Regions from separate parts of the Micrococcus sp. KRD026 genome, predicted to be linked through region 2. Evidence: riboswitches for the same ligand, from Rfam matches in the RefSeq annotation. Region 2 holds a riboswitch; the other holds the start of a gene.
The links. Region 2 has a riboswitch for thiamine pyrophosphate ahead of J1M40_RS05770 (thiamine ABC transporter substrate binding subunit). Riboswitches for the same ligand answer to the same signal wherever they lie in the genome.
Positions count from the first base shown of each region.

Region 1: another riboswitch for thiamine pyrophosphate. It lies ahead of J1M40_RS03780 (FAD-dependent oxidoreductase); the one in region 2 lies ahead of J1M40_RS05770 (thiamine ABC transporter substrate binding subunit).

Region 1 is NZ_JABFBA010000009.1:146,232-151,098, reverse strand. It holds partial or broken gene thiD (bifunctional hydroxymethylpyrimidine kinase/phosphomethylpyrimidine kinase) at 1-757, shown strand, start outside; tRNA gene J1M40_RS03790 (tRNA-Arg) at 954-1,026, opposite strand; gene thiE (thiamine phosphate synthase) at 1,113-1,856, opposite strand; TPP riboswitch at 1,878-2,008, shown strand; gene J1M40_RS03780 (FAD-dependent oxidoreductase) at 2,002-3,171, shown strand; gene thiS (sulfur carrier protein ThiS) at 3,168-3,410, shown strand; gene J1M40_RS03770 (thiazole synthase) at 3,414-4,232, shown strand; partial or broken gene J1M40_RS03765 (molybdopterin-synthase adenylyltransferase MoeB) at 4,229-4,867, shown strand, end outside.
Region 2 is NZ_JABFBA010000015.1:16,239-33,737, forward strand. It holds gene J1M40_RS05720 (acyl-CoA dehydrogenase family protein) at 1-218, opposite strand, end outside; gene J1M40_RS05725 (fatty acyl-CoA synthetase) at 215-1,819, opposite strand; gene J1M40_RS05730 (acetyl-CoA C-acetyltransferase) at 1,823-2,971, opposite strand; gene J1M40_RS05735 (DUF6480 family protein) at 3,230-3,484, shown strand; gene J1M40_RS05740 (hypothetical protein) at 3,623-4,018, opposite strand; gene J1M40_RS05745 (sodium:alanine symporter family protein) at 4,209-5,651, opposite strand; gene J1M40_RS05750 (RNase H family protein) at 5,712-7,067, opposite strand; gene J1M40_RS05755 (TetR family transcriptional regulator) at 7,280-7,795, opposite strand; gene J1M40_RS05760 (ABC transporter ATP-binding protein) at 7,806-8,450, opposite strand; gene J1M40_RS05765 (iron ABC transporter permease) at 8,492-10,222, opposite strand; gene J1M40_RS05770 (thiamine ABC transporter substrate binding subunit) at 10,222-11,286, opposite strand; TPP riboswitch at 11,353-11,458, opposite strand; gene J1M40_RS05775 (AI-2E family transporter) at 11,505-12,791, shown strand; gene J1M40_RS05780 (agmatine deiminase family protein) at 12,757-13,806, opposite strand; gene J1M40_RS05785 (bifunctional proline dehydrogenase/L-glutamate gamma-semialdehyde dehydrogenase) at 13,936-17,499, shown strand, end outside.

The DNA.
Region 1 (4,867 bases), on a different contig from region 2:
CGGCTACGGGATGACCGCGATCACCGCGATCACCGCCCAGAACACGCAGGGCGTGCAGATCGTCCACCCGCTGCCGGTGGACGTGGTGCGCGCCCAGCTCGACTCGGTCGCCGCCGACATCGCCGTGGACGCCGTGAAGATCGGCATGCTCGGCACGGTGGAGCTCATGCGGGCCGTCGCCGGCTGGCTCGAGGAGACCCTGCCCGCCGTCGTCGTGCTGGACCCGGTCATGGTGGCCTCGAGCGGTGACGCCCTCACCGCGGTGGGCGACGACGACGGGCGCGCCGCGTGGTCCCGGCTGCTGCGGGCGGCGCACCTGGTGACCCCCAACCTGCCCGAGCTGGCCCGGCTGACCGGGCGGGACGCGACGGGCTGGGACGCCGCCCTCGACGCGGCCCGGGGCCTGGCCGCCGAGCACGGGGTGACGGTGCTGCTCAAGGGCGGGCACCTGGACGAGACCGAGGCGCCCGAGGCCGCAGCGGCGGAGGTACCGGACGCCGTCGTGCGCGTGGGCGGGGCCGTGCACGAGGTGCGCGGCCCGCGCGTGACGACCCGCGCCTCGCACGGCACCGGCTGCACCCTCTCCTCGGCCCTGGCCACGCTGGCCGGGGCGGGCCTGAGCTGGGAGGACGCACTCGAGCGGGCCAAGCCGTGGCTGGCCGACGCGATGCGGGCGGGGGAGGCGCTCGCGGTCGGGGACGCCTCGCGGCCGACGTGGCACGGGCCCGTCGACCACGGTCATGCGCAGCGGGGCTGAGGGCGGGACCTCCGGGCTTCGACACGTTCGAGGCGGGAAATCCGGCGAATACGCACCTCGGGACGTCCCATGAGGTCGATTTCCCGCCTCGAATGCCGGTGACCCGGACCTCCCGCTCCGCTCGAGCGTCCGGGTCCGCAGAACGCAGAAGAGCCGGACCACCGTGTCGCCACGGGGGTCCGGCTCTGTTCGCTCGTGCCCCCGGCAGGATTCGAACCTGCGGCCTTCTGCTCCGGAGGCAGACGCTCTATCCCCTGAGCTACGGAGGCGGGGGTCGCGACGCGTCGAGCGCGTTGCGGACTCGTCGACTCTACACCATCAGGACGGCCCGTCCGTGACCTCCCCGCGGGGCGCGTCAGCCGGGCAGGCCCGCGCGCAGGGTCCGGGCCGCGGCCTCGGGGTCCTCGGCCTGCGTCACGGCGCGGACCACCACGATCCGTTCCGCCCCGGCCGCGCGGACCTCGGGCAGCCGGTCCGCGTCGACGCCGCCGATGGCGAACCACGGCCGCGCCCCCGCCGGGTCCTCCGCGTCCAGGCGTGCGGCGAGGGTCGGCAGTTCCAGTCCGACGGCGGCCCGGCCCGGCTTCGTGGGCGTCGCCCACACCGGCCCCGTGCAGAAGTAGTCCAGGCCGTCCTCCGCGCGGGCGGTGCGCACCTGCGCCCCGGTGTGGCACGAGCGGCCGAGCACCACGTCCGGGCCCAGCAGGGCGCGGCACTGCGCGGTGGTCAGGTCGGTCTGGCCCGTGTGGAACACGTCCACCCCGGCCAGGGCGGCGACGTCGGCGCGGTCGTTGGCGGCCGAGAGCGCCCCGTGCTCCCGGGCCAGCGGGACGAGCACGGCGAACGCGGCCAGCTCGACCGCCACGTCCACGGCCTTGTCCCGCACCTGGATCAGGTCCACTCCGCCGCGGAACGCCGCCGCGCAGAAGTGAGCGAACGCGGCCGTGTCGAGCGTGTCGTCCGGGCGCAGGAACCGCTGCAGGTCGGTGCAGACGTACAGCCGGGAGACGGCGAGGCGGGCGCGGCGGCGCGCGCCGGGGCCGGTGTCGCCGTCGTCGCGGCCGGCCGCGGTCATCAGGAGCGGATCGGGGGAGTGCATGCGCCCACTGTGGCAGACTGGCCGCTGTTCCATGGGAGCCCGGGCCGCACACGCCGGGCTGAGAGGGCCGCAGGGGCGCACCGCGCCGGCGCGGCCGACCATCACCACTCGATGCGGGTCATGCCGCCGTGAGGAGGACCGGTCCGTGCACGTGGCCGTCGTCGGTGCCGGGATCATCGGCCTCACCGCCGCCGTGCGTCTGCGCGCCGCAGGCCACGCCGTCACCCTGATCGCCCCCGAGCTGGACGCCGCCGGGCGCCCACACGCCGTGGCCGGGGCCACCCACGCCGCGGCGGGGATGCTCGCGCCGCTCGCCGAGACCCAGTTCAGCCAGGACGACCTCGCCCCGCTGCTGCAGGCCGGCTGGGAGGCCTACCCGGCCCTCGTGGACCTGCTCGCCGCCTTCACCGATGTGGAGACGGGCTTCCTCGCACAGGGCGCCTGGATCGTGGCCGCGGACCCCTCGGACGCCCGCGCCTGGGACCACGTGCTCGAGCACGCCTCGATCCTCGGTCGCCGGGTCGAGCCCGTCTCCGTCCGCGCGCTGCGCCGCGCCGAGCCCGCCCTGGCCCCGGGCCTGGCCGCCGGCTTCGACGCCCCGGACGACCATCAGGTGGACCCGCGACGGCTCGCCGCCGCCTGCGTCGCCGCCCTGCGCGCCGAGACCGGACCCGACGGCGGCCCGCTCCCGGTCGGCGCCGGACCCGCCGCCCGGTTCGTGGCCGGACGCGTCACCGCCGCCGGCCCGGAGGGCGAGGGGGTGCGCCTCACGCTGGCCGACGGGGGCGTCCTCACCGCCGACGGCGCGGTCCTCGCCGCGGGCCTGGGCCACCGCGGGATCGGCGGCGCGGCCACCGCCGTCGAGGTCCCGCTGCGCCCCGTCCACGGCGACGTGCTGCGTCTGCGGGTGCGCCCCGAGCAGCTGCTGCCGGGGGAGTCGCACCTGATCACCCGCACCGTCCGCGGCCTCGTCCACGGGCGCCAGGTCTACCTCGTGCCCCGCGCGGACGGCACCCTCGTGGTCGGCGCCTCGGCCCGCGAGGACGGCCTGGCCGGCACCTCCGCCGGGGCCGTGCTGGACCTGCTCGCCGACGCCGCCGCGATCCTGCCCGCCGTCCGCGAGTGCGAGCTGGTCGAGATCACCACCGCCGCCCGCCCCGGCACCCCCGACGACGCCCCGCGCGTGCTCGCCGTGCCCGAGGCTCCGGGCGCCGTCGTCGCCACCGGCTTCCACCGTCACGGGATCCTGCTCGCCCCCTGGGCGGCCGGGCGGATCCTCGAGCTGCTGCACGCCCGCCTGAAGGAGATCGCATGAGCACCCTCCCCCTGACCCTCAACGGAGAGCCCGCCGAGCTGGCCGTGGCCACCGTCCGCGACGTCGTCGCGCACGTCACCGGGCGCGCGATCGGCGAGGACGGCGCCGCCGCGGATGGGCGGCGGCTCGGCGTGGCCGTGGCGGTCGGCGGCGAGGTCGTGCCCCGGTCGGCCTGGGCCACCCGGGAGCTGGCCGCCGGGGACGAGGTCGACGTCGTCACCGCGGTGCAGGGGGGCTGAGCGATGGCCGAGCACCGCACCCCGCCCGCCGCCCCCGCGATCCCGCCGCTGCGGATCGGCGGCTACGACCTGGCCTCCCGGCTCATCATGGGCACGGGCGGCATCACCGACCTGACCGCCCTCGAGGGCGCCCTCGTCGCCTCCGGCACCACGCTCACCACCGTGGCGCTGCGCCGCTGGTCCGCGGACACCCGTGACGGCCTGGTCGCGCTGCTGGACCGCCTCGGCATCGACGTGCTGCCCAACACCGCCGGCTGCTACACCGCCCGGGACGCCGTGCTCACCGCCCGGCTCGGCCGGGAGGCGCTCGAGACCGACCTCGTGAAGGTCGAGGTCATCGCCGATGAGCGCACCCTGCTGCCCGACGTCGTCGAGACCCTCGAGGCCACCGAGCGGCTCGCCGCCGACGGCTTCACCGTCCTGGCCTACACCTCGGACGACCCCGCCATGGCGCTGCGCCTCGAGCAGGCCGGCGCCGCCGCCGTCATGCCGCTGGGCTCGCCGATCGGCTCGGGGCTGGGCATCCTCAACCGCGCACACCTGGAGCTGATCGTCTCCCGCGCCTCCGTGCCGATCGTGCTCGACGCCGGCGTGGGCACCGCCTCGGACGTCGCCCTGGCGATGGAGGCCGGCTGCGACGCCGTGCTCGCCGCCTCGGCGATCACGCGCGCCGCCGAGCCCGCCCGCATGGCCCACGCGTGCCGGCTCGCGCTCGAGGCGGGCTTCCACGCCCGCCGTGCCGGGCGCATCCCGCGCCGCGAGCACGCCCTGGCCTCCTCGCCGATGGCCGGGCGGGTCACGGCCGAGGAGGACGAGCGGTGACCGCCGCCCTGGACCCCGCCGCCCGCGAGCCCCGCGACCTCACCGCGCTGTCCGACACCCAGCTGGAGCGCTTCGCCCGCCACCTGAGCCTGGACGGCTTCGGCCCCGAGGCCCAGCTGGCGCTGCTGCGCTCCCGCGTCCTCGTGGTCGGCGCCGGCGGCCTCGGGGCGCCCGTGCTGACCTACCTCGCCGCCGCGGGCGTGGGGGAGGTCCACGTGATCGACGACGACATGGTGGACCGCTCCAACCTGCACCGCCAGGTGATCCACGCCGAGGCGGACCTCGGCCGCCCCAAGACCGCCTCCGCCGCCGCGACGATGCGCGGCCTGCACCCCGAGGTGCGCGTGGTCGAGCACCGCGAACGCCTGACCGCGGCCAACGCGCTCGAACGGGTCGGCGCCGTGGACCTCGTGCTCGACGGCACGGACAACTACGCGACCCGCTACCTCGTGGCCGACGCGTGCGAGATCGCGGGCGTGCCCGTGGTGTGGGGCGCGATCCTGCGGTTCGCGGGGCAGGTGAGCGTGTTCGCCCCGGGCGGGCCGCTGTACCGGGACGTGTTCCCGGAGCGGCCCGAACCCGGCGAGGTGCCCTCGTGCGCGCAGGCCGGAGTGCTCGGGGTGCTGCCCGGGATC
Region 2 (17,499 bases):
TCGGTGAGCAGGTCCAGTTCGCCCGCCCGCGCCACCAGGTCCAACGGGTACTCCGCCCGGTCCCAGTGCCCGTCGATCCGCTCGAGCACCTCCCGGCCGTAGGCGCGGGCGCGGTCCCAGTGCGCGCGGTCCTGCTCCGTCGCCTCCCCGAACGCGTCCAGGTAGTCGACGTCCAGGGGCGTGACGACGTCGTAGGTCGGCTTCTGCGTGCGCGTCACCGGGCCTCCTGCGTCCGCTCGGCGCGCAGCGCGCGCTTGAGGAGCTTGCCCGACTGGTTCCGCGGCAACTCCGCCACGAAGTCCACGCGCTTGGGCACCTTGAAGTCCGCCAGGCGTTCCTTCACGTGGGTGCGCACGGTCTCCGCGGTCAGCTCGGCGCCCTCCTTGAGCACGACGACGGCGGTCACCGCCTCGATCCAGCGCTCGTCCGGCAGGCCGATGACGGCGACCTCGGCCACCTCGTCGAGCTCGTAGATCGCGTCCTCGACCTCGCGCGGCGCGACCAGCACGCCGCCCGTGTTGATGACGTCCTTGATGCGGTCCACCACCTGGATGTAGCCGGCCGCGTCCTGGGTGACCTGGTCACCGGAGCGGAACCAGCCGTCGTCGGTGAAGGCGTCCGCGGTGGCATCCGGGCGGTTCCAGTAGCCGGAGAGCAGCTGCGGCGAGCGGTACTGGATCTCACCGGGCTCTCCGGGCGCGGCGGGGGCGCCGTCGGCCGTCATCACCCGCGCCTCCACGTGGAACACGGGGCGGCCGCACGAGGCCGGCCGCGCGTCGTGCTCCTCGGGGCGCAGTACGGTGCACAGCGGGCCCAGCTCGGACTGGCCGAAGCAGTTGTAGAAGCCGATGCCCGGCTGGCTCTGGCGCAGGCGCTGCAGCACGGTCACCGGCATGATCGAGGCGCCGTACTGGGCCTTGCGCAGCGAGGAGAGGTCGCGCGTGGCCAGGTCCGGGTGGTTCGCCAGCGGCACCCAGACCGTAGGAGCCAGGAACAGGGAGCCGATGTGCTCGGTCTCCACGAGCTCGAGCATCCGGGGGATGTCCGGGGCGGGCAGCAGGCGCACCGTGGCGCCGAGGCTCAGGTAGGGGAGCAGGAACACGTGCATCGCGGCCGAGTGGTACAGCGGCATGGCCACGAGGGGGCGGTCCTCGGCCGTGAAGTCCAACGCGATGATCGAGGAGAGGTACTCCGCCACGAGCGCCCGGTGGGACATCATGGCGCCCTTGGGGGTGGAGGTGGTGCCGGAGGTGTAGAGCAGTTGGGCCAGGTCGGTGGCCGACACCTCCGCCTCCGGGGCGGCGGCGTCCAGCGTCTCGTCCCGGGCGGTCTGAAGCACGGAGGGCTCGGCGTGGCCCGCGGGGAGCATGGTCCACACGTGCCGCAGAGCCGACGCGCGGCCCTCGGCCCGGACCTGGTCGACGCGCTCGAGCATGCCGGCGTCGGCCACGAGCAGCTCCGCGCCGGAGTCCTCGAGGGCGTGCGCGAGCTCGCCGCCCTTGAGCGCGAAGTTCACGGGCACGTGCACGTAGCCGGCCGTGATGCAGGCCAGGAAGAGCAGTGCGTAGGCGTCCGAGTTGGTGGCGTAGGCGGCCACCCGGGTGCCGGCCGGCAGGCCGGTGTCCTGGAGACGGCGGGCCACGCGGTGCGCTCCGTCCCGGAGCTGGGCGTAGGTCCAGTCGCGGTCCTCGAAGCGCAGGGCGACGGCCTGCGGGGAGCGGGCGACCGCGCGTGCGAACACGCGGCCGATCGTGTCCTCCGGGGCGGGGGAGAGGTGGGCGGCGGGTGATCTGGCCGGGCATGGGAACCTCCGGGGGATGGGTCAGAGACGTTCGATCACGGTGACGTTGGCCTGGCCGCCGCCCTCGCACATGGTCTGCAGGCCGTAGCGGCCGCCGCTGCGCTCGAGCTCGTGCAGCAGGGAGGTCATCAGCCGGGCGCCGGTGGCGCCGATGGGGTGGCCCAGGGCGATCGCCCCGCCGTTGACGTTGACCTTCGCCGGGTCCGCGCCGGTCTCGGTCAGCCAGGCCAGCACGACGGCGGCGAACGCCTCGTTGATCTCCACGAGGTCCATGTCGTCGATGGTCAGGCCCATGCGGTCGAGCGCGTACGCCGTCGCCGGGATCGGGGCGGAGAGCATCATCACGGGGTCGGCGCCGCGGGCGGAGATGTGGTGGATGCGGGCTCGCGGGGTGAGACCGTGGCGGTGCACGGCCTCCTCGGAGGCGAGCAGGAGGGCGGCCGCGCCGTCGGACATCTGGGACGCGGTGGCCGCGGTGTGCAGCCCGCCGGGGACGATCGGGTCGAGCGAGGCGATCTTCGTGGCGTCCGGGGTGCGGGGGCCCTCGTCCGCGGTGAGGCCGGCGAGGGGTAGGATCTCGCGGTCGAAGCGACCGTCGGTCTGCGCGGCGAGCGCACGCTCGTGGGAGCGCACCGCGAACTCCTCCAGGGCGTCACGGTCCAGGTTCCAGTGCCGGGCCATCATCTCGGCCCCGCGGAACTGGGAGATCTCCTCGCTCCCGTAGCGGGCGGCCCAGGACTCGGAGCCGGTGAACGGGTCGGGGAAGCCGAGATCGCGGGCGGCCGTGTTGGACCGGGAGAGCGGGATCGCGCTCATGGACTGGACGCCACCGGCGACGACGAGGTCCGCCGTCCCGCTCATGACGGCCTGCGCGGCGTAGTGGACCGCCTGCTGGCCGGAGCCGCACTGGCGTTCGACCGTGGTGCCGGGGACGTCCTCGGAGAGCCCGGCCGCGAGCCAGGCGTTGCGCGCCACGTCCATGGCCTGCGGGCCGAGCTGGTCGATGCAGCCGAGGATGACCTCGTCGTATTCGGCTGAGTCGATGTCCTGGCGGCCGACGAGCTCGCGCAACGGCGCGGCCGCCAGGTCGAGGGGATGCACACCGGCGAGCCCCTTCCCTCGGCGACCCACGGGGGTGCGGACGGCGTCGATGATGTAGGCCTCGGGCATGGGGGCTCCTCCGGACGGCGGGGACGTGACGCCGATCATGCTATTGCTTGGACGTCCAACGATCAAGAGTGTGACGGGATCCGTCGCGGCGGCGTGGAGGAGCGCCGTTTCGTCAACGAAAGCGGCTCGGGGCGCGCCGTTTCGGCTACGAAAGCGCTGGGGCGGGCGTCGCCATACCCTGGTCAGGACCCCCTGCCCCGGGCCTAGCGTAAGGACCAGCGGCATGCACCCGTGCCGCCGAGACGAGAGGAACCGGCCATGACCACCCCGCACACCCCCGACCCCCAGGACGCCCGGCGCGCACGCGAGGCGACGGACGAGACCTCCGGCGTCGCGTTCGACGGCGACACGCCCCCCGCCGAGGGTGCAGGCGTCGGCCCGCACAACCCGGGCATGGACGTGGAGCAGACCGGCGAGCGCTCGGCCGGCAAGATCGTGCTCGGGCTGATCATCGCCCTCGTGGTCATCGGCGTCCTGGTGTTCATCCTGGGCCGCGTCGCCGGCCTCGGCTGAGCCGCGGCGCAGACGCCTCGAGCACGCCACCGGCCCATCGCGACCACGGGGCGGGCACCGATCCGTCGGTGCCCGCCCCGTGGTCGTGTCCGCTCCGCGGTGATGCCGTTCAGCGGCGACTCCGCGCCCGCGCAGCGGTCAGAAGCCGCCGCCCACGGTCCGGCGGCCACCCGCCGTGCGTCGGCCGGCGGCACCGGACCGGCCGCGGGAGGCGAGGGCCCCGCCGAGCAGCCCGCCCAGCAGGCCGGTGCCGAGGCCGCCCGTGGACCGGGCCGAGGGTCCGAAGCCGCCGCGGTACGCACCGGAGCTGCGCCCGCGCGTCGTGCTTCCGGCGCCGCGGCGCGAGAGCTCACGCAGCGCCAGACCGCCGAGCGTGCCCAGGAGGGCACCGCCCAGGCCGCTGGACCGGCGTCCCTGAGAGCGGGCCTGCCGGCCGAAGCCGGGGGACCGGCCGATGTGCGCACCGATGGTGGGTCGGCTGGAGCGGCGGCCACCGCCGCCGAGAGTGCGGGTGAGGCTGGAGAGGATGCCCATGGTGTCCTCCTCGGACGTCGTGCCGGCCACTCGTGCGTGGCCGGTCGGGTGCGCCTCAACCTAGGCGCCGACCCCCGCACGGTGTCCAGACCGCGCCTCCTCATGCATCGAGGCGGGATATCCACCCCACGGCCGCCCGCGGCAGCCGGATGGGGTCGATATCCCGCCTCGAAACGCGCGGGCGGGGGCGTCAGTCCTGGAGCGGGGAGGTCTTCGGCTCGTCCCGCCAGAGGGCCACGTTCCGCGCCTCGGGCAGGTCGGAGAGGTGGAAGCCCGGATCCATGCCCGCCTTGAGCTTGCGCTCGTAGTCCCGGAGCAGCTTCACGGCCAGCCCGCCCAGCGGGATGATCGCCACGAGGTTGATGGTCGCCATGAGGGCCGCGAACGTGTCCGCGAGGTTCCACACCAGCGCCACGGAGCCGAGCGCGCCGCCGACCACGCACACCAGCACGAGCACGCGGAACACGCTGATGGCCCGACCCGCGTGGCGGCCGGCCAGGTACCGGATGTTGGCCTCACCGTAGTAGGTGTTGCCCAGCACGGAGGACCAGGCCAGGAAGAAGATGATGACGGTCAGCGCCGGGCCGGCCCACGCGCCCACGGCCTGCTGGAGCGCACCCTGGGTCACCTGCATGCCGAGCGCCTCCCCGCGTCCGTAGGCCGGGTTGGAGAGCAGGATGACGAACGCGGTGGCCGAGCACACGATCAGGGTGTCGAAGTAGACGCCCAGGGACTGCACGAAGCCCTGCTTGGCCGGGTGGGAGACGGCCGCGGTGGCGGCGGCGTTCGGGGCGGAGCCCATGCCGGCCTCGTTGGAGAACATGCCGCGGCGCACGCCCTGCATCACCATCGTCATGCCGACGGCGGCGCCCGCGACCTCGCGCAGGCCGAACGCGTGGCCCACGATCAGCGCGATCATGCCCGGGACCTCGGTGATGTTGACGACCATCACGATCAGGGCCAGGAAGATGTAGAACGTGGCCATCACGGGGACCAGCACGTTGGTCACGGCCGAGAGCCGGCGCACGCCGCCGAAGATCACGAGGCCGGTGAGGGCGGCCAGGCCCAGGCCCACGATCCACGCGGTGGTGGAGGACGCGCCCCAGTTGGCCTGCACGGACTCGGAGATCGAGTTGGACTGCACGGCGTTGAACACGAAGCCGTAGGTCACGGTGATGGCGACGGCGAACACGGCCGCCAGCCACTTCGCGCCCAGACCGTCGCGGATGTAGTACGCGGGCCCGCCGAAGTAGCCGTCCGCGCCCTTCTGCTTGTACAGCTGGGCCAGCGTGGACTCGACGAACGCGGTGGCGCCGCCGATGATCGCCAGCAGCCACATCCAGAACACGGCGCCCGGGCCGCCGATCACGATCGCGATCGCCACGCCGGCCACGTTGCCGGTGCCCACGCGCGAGGCCGCCGAGATGGTGAAGGCGCGGAACGGACTCACGCCGTCGTTCTCGAACCCGGTCTGGGACTTGGCCGTCACCGACCGCAGCATCTCCGGGAGCATGCGCACCTGCACGCCCACGGTCCGGATGGTGAACCACACCCCGGCCACGAAGAGCAGCGCCATCACGACGTACCAGTACTTGTCGTTGAAGGCCGTGACGGCCGCTGTGATCTGTTCCACTGTCGCTTCCACAGCCCCACCCTAGAGGCTGGGGCGGAGGACGCGGAATCGGGGCCGGGGTCAACCGGCGGCGGCGTCGTCCTCGACGCGGAGCTGGATCAGCTGCCCCATCCGCTCGGGCAGGTCCCCCTCGGGGGTGCCGACGCTGGCGTGGCGGGCGGCGGCCCGGGCGAGGTCGTCGGCCAGTTCGTTGCCGTGCACCCCCACGTGGCCCTTGACCCACGTGGTGTCCACCTGGACGTCCGCGGCCTGCGCCAGGTCGACGGCGGCCAGCAGGCGCCGCAGGGTGCGGCGGATGCGCTCGCCCCGGGCGCCGCCGAGGGTGAGCCGCTCGCGGCGGGCGGCGTTGAGCAGGGCCAGCGCGGCGCGCGAGTCCGAGTGGATGGTGACCCGGCCGCCGGGGGTGCCCGCCCACGCGCAGATCACGTGCCCCAGCACGAGCGCCTCGAGTTCCACCTCGAGCGGCATCGTGGCCCCGGCCACGGCCTGCACGGCCCACATGCTCGGCCCGGCGACGGCGGCCGCCCCGCCGATGCGGGAGCCGCGCAGCACGGAGCCGTCCACGTACACGTCCGTCACGTCCGCCTCGTCCGCGAACGTGAGGCTGTGGGTCACCCCGGGCAGGTTGCGGCGCAGGAAGCGGTCCGTGCGGCGGCGGGAGAGGAAGACGCCGGAGGAGCGGCGCAGCGCGTCCTCCTCCTCCTGGGCGGCCTCGATGGCCTCGAGCGGGATCCGGGCCGCGCCCGTCTGGGCGACCGTCTCCGGGTCCACGTCCGGCAGCAGGTAGCTGGAGCGCTGCGTGCCCACGGGGGACTCGTCGAGCCGGTAGGAGACCACGCGCGTGTCCACGGGGGCGAGGACCTCGAGCAGAGAGAGCAGCTCGGCGTCCCGGTCCGAGCGCAGCCGCACGATCACCGGGCGCTCTGGCGGCAGGTCGACGGTGACGGTGGACCAGAAGGCGCTCAGATGCGCCGTGCCGACCATCCCGGTGTAGACGTGGCCGCGGACGTCGTCGCCGAGCTCGCGCAGCTCGAGCTCGCGGGCCACGTAGACGATGCCCCCCGTCGTCGGATGCAGGTCCAGGCGGAGGGCGGGGCCGTGGTCCACGCCGGGCAGCATGGCCAGCGGGCTGGCCACCACGCGGACGCCGTCCCGGCGGATCCGGGTGCGCGGCGGGGAGGGACGGGGCACGACGGGGCCGGTGCGCGTGAGGTCGACGCCGTTCCGGTCCCGCGGGGTGCCCCGAGGCCGGCGGGCACGGACCACGCGCAGCGGGCGGTGCTGCTCCTCCGCCTTGGCGCCCGGGCCACGGAAGTCCCAGCCCACGTCGACGAGCGCCGCGGGGTGTGCGGGCTCGACGTCGTGATGCAGCGTCCGGTCCACGACCGTCCGCGGGTGGTTGATCCGTGCTCCCATGGCTTCGCCGGCTGTGTCGAAGGGGACCGCGCCGGAACTGTGAGCCGGGTCCGGCGGGCCATGCTGGTCCTGCGGCGGTCGGGCGGGATCGCCGTGGACGAAGGGGACGACCCGTCCCGACCTGTTCTGCTCTGGGCGACCTTACCGAGCGCACCTGTGAGGAGGCAGGTCTCCTCTCCTCGGCCTCCCGCGCGGCGGCGCCGGACGGGGGCTCAGAGCGGGTCCGTGCGGTGCCGCTGCACGTCCGGGCCGGTCGGCACGCCGAGCGCCTGCGCCTGCGCGCGCTGCTGCCGCAGGGACACGGTGCCCAGCAGCAGCGCCAGGGCCCGCTCCCCGTCCTCCGGGGTGTCCGCCGCCTCGGTGAGCAGACGGTGCAGGCCGAGACCGCCCAGCCCGAGCGCGAGGGCGGAGAGCACCACGTCCGCCCCGTCCCGGTGCCGCAGCAGGGCGGCCTCCGCGGCCTCGGCGCAGCCCGCCAGGTCCGTGACGCGGCGGGCGCGCACGGTCTCCTCCGCCTCGGCGACGATCCGGTCCGCCACCCGCGCCAGCAGCGACTGCTTGTCCGGCACGTGCCAGTACAGCGCGGAGGCCTGCACGCCCAGCACCCCGGCCACGCGCCGCATGGACAGGTCGCCCATGCCGAAGTCCTGCAGGATCCCGACGGCCGCGTCCACCACGTCCTGGGCGGTCAGCCGGGGGCGGGGTGCGGGCGGTGCGGGCGGGGTCATGCCTGAGAGGCTACCGCCGGCCGTCCTCCTCCGCCGCGATGCGTCCCCCCGCGCCGAGGCGCACGGTGCGGTCGGCCATCACGGCGGCCTCCGCGAGGTCGTGGGTGACGACGACGCCGGTCGTCCCCGCCGCCCGCAGCACCGCCCGGATGTCCTCGGCCAGGCGCCGGCGCAGGTCCGCGTCGAGCGCGGACAGCGGCTCGTCCAGCAGGAGCACCCGCGGGGCCGGGGCCAGCGACCGGGCCAGCGCCACGCGCTGGGCCTGCCCGCCGGAGAGCCGCTGCACAGGCCGGTCCGTGAGCTCGGTCAGGCCCACCAGGTCCAGCAGCTCGGCCACGCGCGCCCGCCGCCGGGCCCGGTCCCAGCCGGCGGACTCGAGGCCGTACGCCACGTTCCGGCCCACGGTCCGGTGCGGGAACAGCTGCCCGTCCTGGAACACCATCCCCACGCCCCGGCGGTGCGTCGGCACCGCGGCCACGTCCCGCCCGTCGAGCTCCACCGTGCCCGCCACGACGTCCTCGAGCCCGGCGATCCCGCGCAGGATCGTGGACTTGCCCGAGCCGGAGGCGCCCACGAGCGCCACGATCTCCCCGGCGGCCACGTCCAGGTCCGTCCCCCGCACGGGGGTGGAGCCGTCCGGGTAGCGGATCGCCACGTCCCGGAGCCGGAGGGAGGCCCCCGTCGTCGTCGGCGTCATCACAGACCTCCCGCCCCGGCCGGGCCCCGGGGGCGCAGCCGCTCGCACACCAGCATGATCCCGGCGCTCAGCACGGCCAGCACCGTGGCCGCCGCGAGCGCCATCCCGTAGTTGTCCGCGCCCGGCCGGCCCAGCAGCCGGGCGATCAGCACCGGCAGGGTGGGCGCGGACGGGCTCGCCAGGAAGCTCGTGGCCCCGAACTCGCCCAGGGACACCGCGAAGGCGAAGCCCGCGGCCACGCCCACGCCGCGGGCGAGGAACGGGCCGTCCACGGTGGCCAGCACCCGCCACGGGCCCGCCCCGAGGGTGCGCGCGGCCTCCCGCAGCCGGGGGTCCACCGCCGCGAGCACGGGCACGAGCGCCCGCACCGCGAGCGGCAGCGCCACCACCGCCTGGGCCAGCGGCACGAGCACGCCCGAGGCCGCCAGCTCCGGGAACGCGGCCCGCAGGGACACGACGAAGCCGAAGCCCACGGTCACCGCGGACACGCCGAGCGGCAGGAGCAGGGCGCCGTCGAGGGCCCGCTGGGCCGCCAGCGCGGCGCGTGAGCGGAAGGGCCGGGTCAGCAGCAGGGCCAGCGGCACGGCCACCACGAGCGTCACGAGCGTGGCGTCCACGGCCACCCGCAGGGACTGTTCGAGCGCCTGGGCCGGCGTCGACCCGCCCACGAACCCGCTGCCCGCGCTCGTGGACAGCAGCCGATAGTTGCCCAGCCCCCAGCCGTGGCGGGTGTGGAAGGAGCGCAGCACGAGCGTGAGGATCGGGGCCACCACGAGCGCCACCACCGCGAGCATCACGGCCACCGGGGCCGCGTCCGCGCGCGTGAGCCGGGCCGGCGGCGTCTCCCGCAGGCGCAGCGCCCGCTGGGTGCGCGCCGCCGTCACGCCGGAGACCACGACGGCGGCCAGCACCACCGCGAACTGCAGCACGGAGAACACCGCCGCGGTCCGCAGGTCCAGGTAGACGGAGGTCTGCACCCAGATCTCCGACTCGAGCGTGCCGTAGCCGGGCCGGCCGAGCGTCTGGACGATGCCGAACGCGGACGCGCAGAACAGGAACACCAGGGCCGCGCTCGCGGCGATCGCCGGGGCGAGCTGGGGCAGCGTCACGGTGCGGAACGCCCGCCACGGCGAGGCGCCCAGGGTGCGGGCGGCCTCGGTCTGGCGCGGGTCCAGCGCGTTCCACAGCGCGCCCACCTGGCGCACCACCACGGACACGTTGAAGAAGACCATGGCCAGCACGACGGCGGTGGTCGTCTGGTCCAGCCCGGTGAAGCCCAGCGGTCCGCCGGGGGCGAGCAGGGCGCGGAACGCGACGCCGACCACCACCGTGGGCAGCACGAACGGCACGAGCACGAGGGCGCGGAGCACGGCCTGCCCCGGGACGCGACGCCGGTGCAGCACGAACGCGGTCGGCAGGCCGAGCGCCACCGAGACCACCGTGCCGGCGGCGGCCATCCCGAGCGTCTGGCCGAGGATGCGCCACGTGCGCTCGCGGGCGAGGGTCTCCCCGAAGGCGGTGAGGTCCACGGCGCCGGTGAACGCGTCGGCGTCGCCTCCGATCCCGCGCCAGAGCATGGCCGCCACGGGCCACGCGAAGAAGACGAGCAGGAAGGCGACCGGCAGGACGGCGGCCACCAGCCACCACGGGCCGAGCCCGTCCCCCCGGCCGCGGGCCCGCCGGCGCGGCAGGTCCGTGCCGGGGGCCGCGACCTCGGTGAGCGCGGACATCAGCGCCGGGAGGCCTCGGCCAGGGCGGTCCACTCCTTCAGCAGGTCCTCGCGGCGCTCGTCGATGCGGGCGGGGTCCGGGGTGATGGCGTCCTCGACGAGCGGCGCGTTCTGCGCCCACTCCTCGGGCAGCTGCACCGACTCGTCGATCGGGTACATGTACATCGACTCGGGCAGGGCGGACTGGACCTCCTCGGTGAGCATGAAGTCCACGAACGCCTGCGCGCCCTCGGGGTTCTTCGCGCCCTCGAGCACGCCGGCGTACTCGACCTGCGGGGTGCAGGAGTCCTCGATCACCTCGGTCTCGGGGGCGAACGCGGGGGAGGAGGAGTAGGAGAGCACCACCGGGAACTGGCCCTTGCCCTCGCCGCCGGAGAAGTCCGAGTTGTAGGCGTCGGACCAGCTGTCGGCGACCTTGCCGCCGTTCTCCATCAGGCCCCGCCACCAGTCCTGCCAGCCGTCGTCGCCGAACTTCTCCGTGGTGGCCGCGAGCAGCGCCAGGCCGGGGGAGGAGGCCACGGGGGAGGTGGCGACCGTCAGCTTCGCGTACTCGGGGTCGTCGAGCTGGTCGATCGAGGTGGGGGCCTCGACGTCGTGGGCCTCGAACCATGCCGGATCCGTGTTGAAGCACACCTGGCCCTGGTCCACCGGGGTCATGCGGTCCTCCACCATCCGGTCCTGTGCGGAGGCGGGCAGGTCCTGCGGGGTGTATTCGGCGACGACGCCCTCGCGGACGAGGCGGTGCGCCGAGTGGTCCTCCACGCCGTAGACGCCGTCCACGGTGGGCTCATCCTTGGCCAGCAGGAGCTGGTTCACCACGCTGCCGGCGTCGCCGGGGGCCGTCGTCTTCAGGGTGTAGCCGGACTCCTGCTCGAACTTCTGGACGAGCTCCTGGGGCAGGTTGAACGAGTCGTGCGTCATGATCGTCACCGTCGTCGGCTCGCCGCCGGCGCCGGCGGCGGACGACGACGCCCCGTCGCCGGACGAGCCGGACACCGAACAGCCGGTGAGGGCGAGGGCGGCCACTGAGAGGGCGGCGAGGGCGCGGTGCGGGGTGCGGGACATGGCGGTTCTCCTCTGGGACGGCAGAGGGGCCGGGACGAGGCCGCCACCGGAATCCCGGGACGACGTCGACCGGGAGACTCGACTTCCTTCGCCGGTGCGGACCGGAGCAGGTTCGAGGGTCTGCGGCGGACCGCACTCTCAGCGCCGCGCGGGCGCTCCCCTGTCGATGTGGACTGGTCCCGACCCTACCCCGTCCGGCCCGCGCATAGACTGCCCGCGTGAGCGCCGCACAGCCCGCGGGGGTGACCCCGCCGCCCGCCTCGTCCAGCCCCGCCTCCGACTGGGACATCCGCCGCCCCCACCGCATGTGGCCGCGCATGCTGGTGATCGTCCTGACGCTCGCGGGCCTGGTGCTGGTGGTGCAGTTCTTCCAGGGGATCGCCTCCATCGCGGCGCCCGTCTTCCTGGGGCTGAACCTCGTGATCGTGGCCTACCCCCTGCAGGCCTGGCTCATCCGCCGGGGCCTGCACCCCGTGCTCGGGGCCGCCACCACCGTCCTGCTGGTCGTCGCGGTGATGGCCGTGTTCGGGGGCATGATGGTGTGGTCCGGCCTCGAGCTGGTGGCGGAGCTGCCCAAGTACGCGGACCGCTTCCAGCAGATCGTCCTGGACGTCTCGCACTGGCTCAACGAGCGCGGCGTGACCCCGGACATGGTGTCCCAGCAGCTGGCCTCGATCGACATGAGCGCCGTCACCGGGACGGCCGTCAGCGCCATCACGAAGATCGCCACGAACGTCTACGCGGTCTTCGGCCTGCTCGTCACCGTGATCATGGGCATGTTCTTCCTCGCGATGGACTCGATGGACGTCGAACGCCGCGTCCGCCTGCTCAGCACCGCCCGCCACGAGTTCGGCCACGCCCTGGTCGAGTTCGCCCAGGGCGTGCGCCGCTACTGGGTGGTCACCACGGTGTTCGGCCTGATCGTGGCGGTGCTGGACGTGATCGCCCTCATGCTGATCGGCGTCCCGCTCGCGCTCGTGTGGGGCGTGCTCAGCTTCCTCACCAACTACATCCCGAACATCGGCTTCATCATCGGCCTGCTGCCGCCGGCCGTCCTGGGCCTGGCGGCGGGCGGCTGGTCCGACTTCCTGTGGGTGGTGGTCAGCTACTCGGTGCTGAACTTCGTGCTGCAGTCCGTGATCCAGCCCAAGGTGGCCGGCGACGCGATCGGCGTGATCCCCACCGTCAGCTTCCTCTCCCTGCTCTTCTGGGCCTGGGTCCTCGGCCCGCTCGGCGCCATCCTCGCGCTGCCCTGCACGCTGCTGGCCAAGGCCGTGCTGATCGACGCCGACCCGAACGCCCGCTGGATCAACGCGCTCATCGCCTCGGACCTGAAGGGGATGGAGCGCCGTCAGTCCTCGCTCCTGGAACGGCTGCGCCCGGCGGCCTGGCGCTCGGACGCGCACGGGGGAGACGAGGACCGCGCCCCGACGGACGGCGGGGACGACGACGGCCCCGCGACCGACGAGGTCACGGGCGGGGCTGGAGCAGCACCAGGTCGTTGAGCGCGCCGGCCAGCCGCAGCAGCGGCGGGGCGGGGAACGACAGCTGGGGCAGCCCCGGGTGCAGTGCCGCGCACGCGGCGGCCGCGGCCTCCTCGCCCGCGGCGTCCTCGAACGCCGGCCGCAGCACCGCAGCGCCCAGCGGCAGCGTGTCCAGGAGGGAGCGGGGGCCCCGCTCGGCCGGGTCGTACGCGGCGGGCTGCGCCGCCCCGGTCACCGTGCGCACGCGCAGGGGCCGGCCGGCGGCGTCGTCGGCGCCCTGCAGGAAGCGCAGCGCCGCCGCCGCGTAGGGGTGCTCGGGGTGGAACCGGTCGCCGCGCCAGTGCACGGCGGCCTCGCCGTCGCCCCCCAGCCGCACCCACGAGGCCAGGTGGCCGGGCCCGCCCCACGGCCCGGTGTCCGGCCGCGGTGCCGGCGGCACCCACAGCACCCGGGTGATCCCCAGCAGGGCGGCGAACTCGGCGGCCACCTGGCCGGGGGTCCACGCGCCGTTGATCCGCCCGTCCAGCACGGGGTCCGCGGCCACCACGGCCGTCCCCTCGCCGTCGCTCACCCAGGCCCCGCGCGGGGCGCACAGCAGGGGGGTGAGCAGCGGCAGTCCCGCCGCCTCCGCCACGGCCGTCGCGGCCGCGCCGTCGAGCGGCCCGGTCCCGGTCAGGCCCGCGGCGCTGCGCCAGGCGACGGCGGCCAGGCCCTCGGGGCGGCGGACGAAGCTCGGCCCGGTGCGGCCCAGCAGCGGTGAGCCCACCGGCGCGCGCAGCAGGTCCACCTCCGGGGGCACCAGCCGCGCCGCCCCGGCGTCGCGCGGGTGGGCGAGCACGGTGACCGGCAGCACGGCGGCGAGCGTCTCGGCCAGGCCCACGACGGCGTCCCGCGTCTCCTCCAGCAGCGTCGGCACCGGGTGGCGGTGGGGCAGGACGAGCCAGGCCCGCTCGGGCGGATCCTCGGGTCCGGGCACGGGCACGACGACGTCCCGGCGCTCCCGCGCGTCGGTGGGGGCGGGGTCGACGGCGGCCATGGCGGACGGGCTCCTGGGAAGACGGCGGCGACGCGCGGGCGCGTCGAGGGGATGTCCATCGAGCATAGGCGTCGAACAGGAAGCCGCGGCGGTTTGACCTGTGACCCGGAACACGTGCAGAGTGCGGCCATGACCGCGATGTTCTCCGCCCAGGACCACGACGATCTCGACCGGGTCCTCGGCGCGACCGGCGGGATCCCCGACCCCGCCGACCTGCACGCCCTCGCCGACGACGCCGTCGCGCAGGTGCGGCGTTGGCTCGCCGAGTCCCGCGACCATGAGGCCGACTTCGCGGCCCGCCAGCTGGCGGGCGCCTTGAAGGAGCCGGGCGGCCTCGACTTCATCGTGCGCTTCGTGGACCACGTGGTCCGCCCCGAGGACCCCGCGATCGCCGCTCGGGCGCTGCGGGAGCTCGCCGGCCGCGCCCCCGGCTTCCTGCCCCCGGCACTGCGCGCCGTCCTCGGCGTCGGCGGCCGCGCGGCCCCGCTCGTGCCGCGCATCGCCGTCCCCACGGCCCGCCGCGTGCTGCGGCACATGGTCTCCCACCTGATCGTCGACGCGCGGGACCGGCAGCTCGGCAAGGCCATCGCGGCCCTGCGCGACGAGCACACCCGGCTGAACATCAACCTGCTGGGCGAGGCGATCCTCGGTCAGGGCGAGGCGGACCGCCGGCTCGAGGGCATCGCCGCGCTGATCCGCCGCGACGACGTCGACTACGTGTCCGTGAAGGTCTCCGCCGCCACCGCCCCGCACGCGCCCTACGCGTTCGACGAGGCCGTCGCGGACATCACCGAGCGGCTCACCCCGCTGTTCGAGCTCGCCCGGGACCGGGACACCTTCATCAACCTGGACATGGAGGAGTACCGCGACCTCGACCTCACGCTCAACGTGTTCACCGCCCTGCTCGAGCAGCCGGGCCTGCGCGACTACGAGGCCGGCATCGTGCTGCAGGCCTACCTGCCGGACGCGCTCGCGGCCATGGTGCGCCTGCAGGAGTGGGCCGCGCGCCGCGTCGCCGCCGGCGGCGCCCCGGTCAAGGTGCGCGTGGTCAAGGGCGCCAACCTGCCCATGGAGCGGATGCAGGCCTCCCTCACGGGCTGGCCGCTGGCCACGGTGGGCTCGAAGCAGGAGGCGGACACCAACTACAAGCGCGTGCTCAACTACGCGCTCACCCCGGAGCATCTGGCCCACGTGCGCATCGGCGTGGCCGGGCACAACCTCTTCGACGTCGCCCTCGCCCACCGGCTGATCGAGCACCGCGGCCTCGACCCGGCCGCGGTGGAGTTCGAGATGCTGCTCGGCATGGCCACCGGCCAGGCCGCCGCCGTCCGGGCCGACGTCGGCGCCCTGCTGCTCTACACGCCCGTGGTGCGGCCCGAGGAGTTCGACGTGGCGATCTCCTACCTCGTGCGCCGCCTCGAGGAGGGCGCCTCCCCGGAGAACTTCATGTCCGCCGTGTTCGACCTGGACGCGGACGCGGACCTGTTCGCCCGCGAGGAGGAGCGCTTCCGCGCCTCGCTGCGCCACCTGGACGCGGCCGTGCCCCGTCCGAACCGCCTCCAGGACCGGTCCCGCGGGGAGGACGGGCCGACCCCCGCCCCCGTGGACGGCTTCGCCAACACCCCGGACACGGATCCCGCGCTGCCCGGCAACCGGGGGTGGGCCCGCCGGATCCTCGCGGCCGTCCCGGGCTCGGACCTCGGGACGGACACCGTCCGCGCCCACCGCGCCACCACGGCCGACGACGCCCGCGCCGCCATCGCCGCCACCACCGACCCCGGCGCCCGCTGGGGCTCGCTCACCGGCCTCGAGCGCGCCGACGCGCTGGACGCCGTCGGACGGGCCCTGCACGCCGGCCGGGCCCGCCTGCTGGAGGTGGCCGCCGCCGAGACCGGCAAGACCCTGGACCAGGGCGACCCCGAGGTCTCCGAGGCCGTGGACTTCGCGCACTACTACGCGCGCCTGGCCCGCGGCCTGGACGCGGTGGAGGGCGCTCGCGCCGTGCCCGTCCGCCTGACCGTGGTGATCCCGCCGTGGAACTTCCCCGTGGCCATCCCGGTCGGGGGCGTCCTCGCCGCGCTCGGGGCCGGCTCGCCCGTGGTGTTCAAGCCGGCCCCGCAGTCCGAGCGGACGGGCGCGGTCGCGTGGGAGCTGATCGTGGCCGGGCTGCGGGACTCGGGGCTGTTCGACGACCGCGGCCCGCTCGCCGGGCACGACCCCGCGGACCTCGTGCGCCTGGTGACGCTGGCGGACGAGGACGAGGCGGAGGTCGGCGCGGCGCTCGTGACCGACCCGGCCGTCGAGCGGCTCATCCTCACCGGCAGCTGGGACACCGCACGGCTGTTCAAGGGGATGCGCCCCGACCTGCACCTGCTCGCCGAGACCTCCGGCAAGAACGCCGTGATCGTGACCCCGTCCGCGGATCTGGACCTGGCCACGAAGGACGTGGTCCAGTCCGCTTTCGGTCACGCCGGCCAGAAGTGCTCGGCGTCCTCCCTCGTGGTGCTCGTCGGCTCCGTGGCCACCTCCGAGCGCTTCCACCGGCAGCTGCTGGACGCCGCCTCGTCCCTGCACGTGGCGCACCCCGCGGACCCGCGCGCCGAGATGGGCCCCGTGATCGAGGCCCCCGGCGAGAAGCTGCGCCGCGGGCTCACCGAGCTCGGCCCGGGGGAGCGGTGGGCCCTGCGCCCGCGGCCGCTGGACGAGACGGGTCGCCTGTGGAGCCCGGGCATCCGCTCCGGCGTCCGCCCCGGCGCCGACGCCCACCTCACCGAGTACTTCGGCCCCGTGCTGGCCGTGATGACGGCCGAGACGCTCGAGGAGGCGATCGGGATCGTGAACGCCGTGGACTACGGCCTCACCTCCGGGCTGCACTCGCTGGACCGGGAGGAGATCGACGTGTGGCTGCGCGGCGTGCGCGCCGGCAACCTCTACGTGAACCGCGGCATCACCGGGGCCATCGTGCGCCGCCAGCCCTTCGGCGGCTGGAAGCGTTCCGTCGTCGGCCCCACCACGAAGGCCGGCGGGCCGCACTACCTGCATGGCCTCGTGGACTGGGAGGACGCGCCCACGTGGGCCGGGGGAGAGGGACGGCCCGGGGCCGAGGCCGACGGTGCGGGCGCATCCTGGCTCGAGACCGCCCGCGCCCTCGACACCCACGCGTGGACCACCGTGTTCGGGGTGGCCACGGACGTCTCCGCGCTCGAGGCCGAGCGGAACGTGCTGCGTCACGTCCCCACCCCGGTCCTCGTGCGCCGGCACTCGGGGCCCGCCGACCACCTGCTGCGCATCGTCTCCGCCGGCCTGCGCGCCGGGGCGCCCATGACCGTGAGCCTGCGCCCGACCCCCACCGCGGAGGGGCCCGACGCGGACGGGCTCTCGGCCGAGGCCGTGCGCGGCCGGGTGGAGGAGCTGGTCCGGTCCGTCCGCACGGAGGGTGCCGGCACGTCCGCGCCGGTGGACGTCGTCGTCGAGGACGACGCCGCGTTCCACGACCGCGCCCGGCGGCTGGCCCTCATCCCGCCCGCAGCGGAGGGCGGCGGCGACGCACGGATCCGGCTCGTCGCCGACTGGACCGGCGACCGGGAGGCGGCCGAGGCGGCGCGGCGCGCGCTGCACGCGGCGCTCGGCGACACCCCCGACGTGGCGGTCTACGCTGGCCCCGTGGTGAGCGCCGGCGAGGTGGAGCTGCTG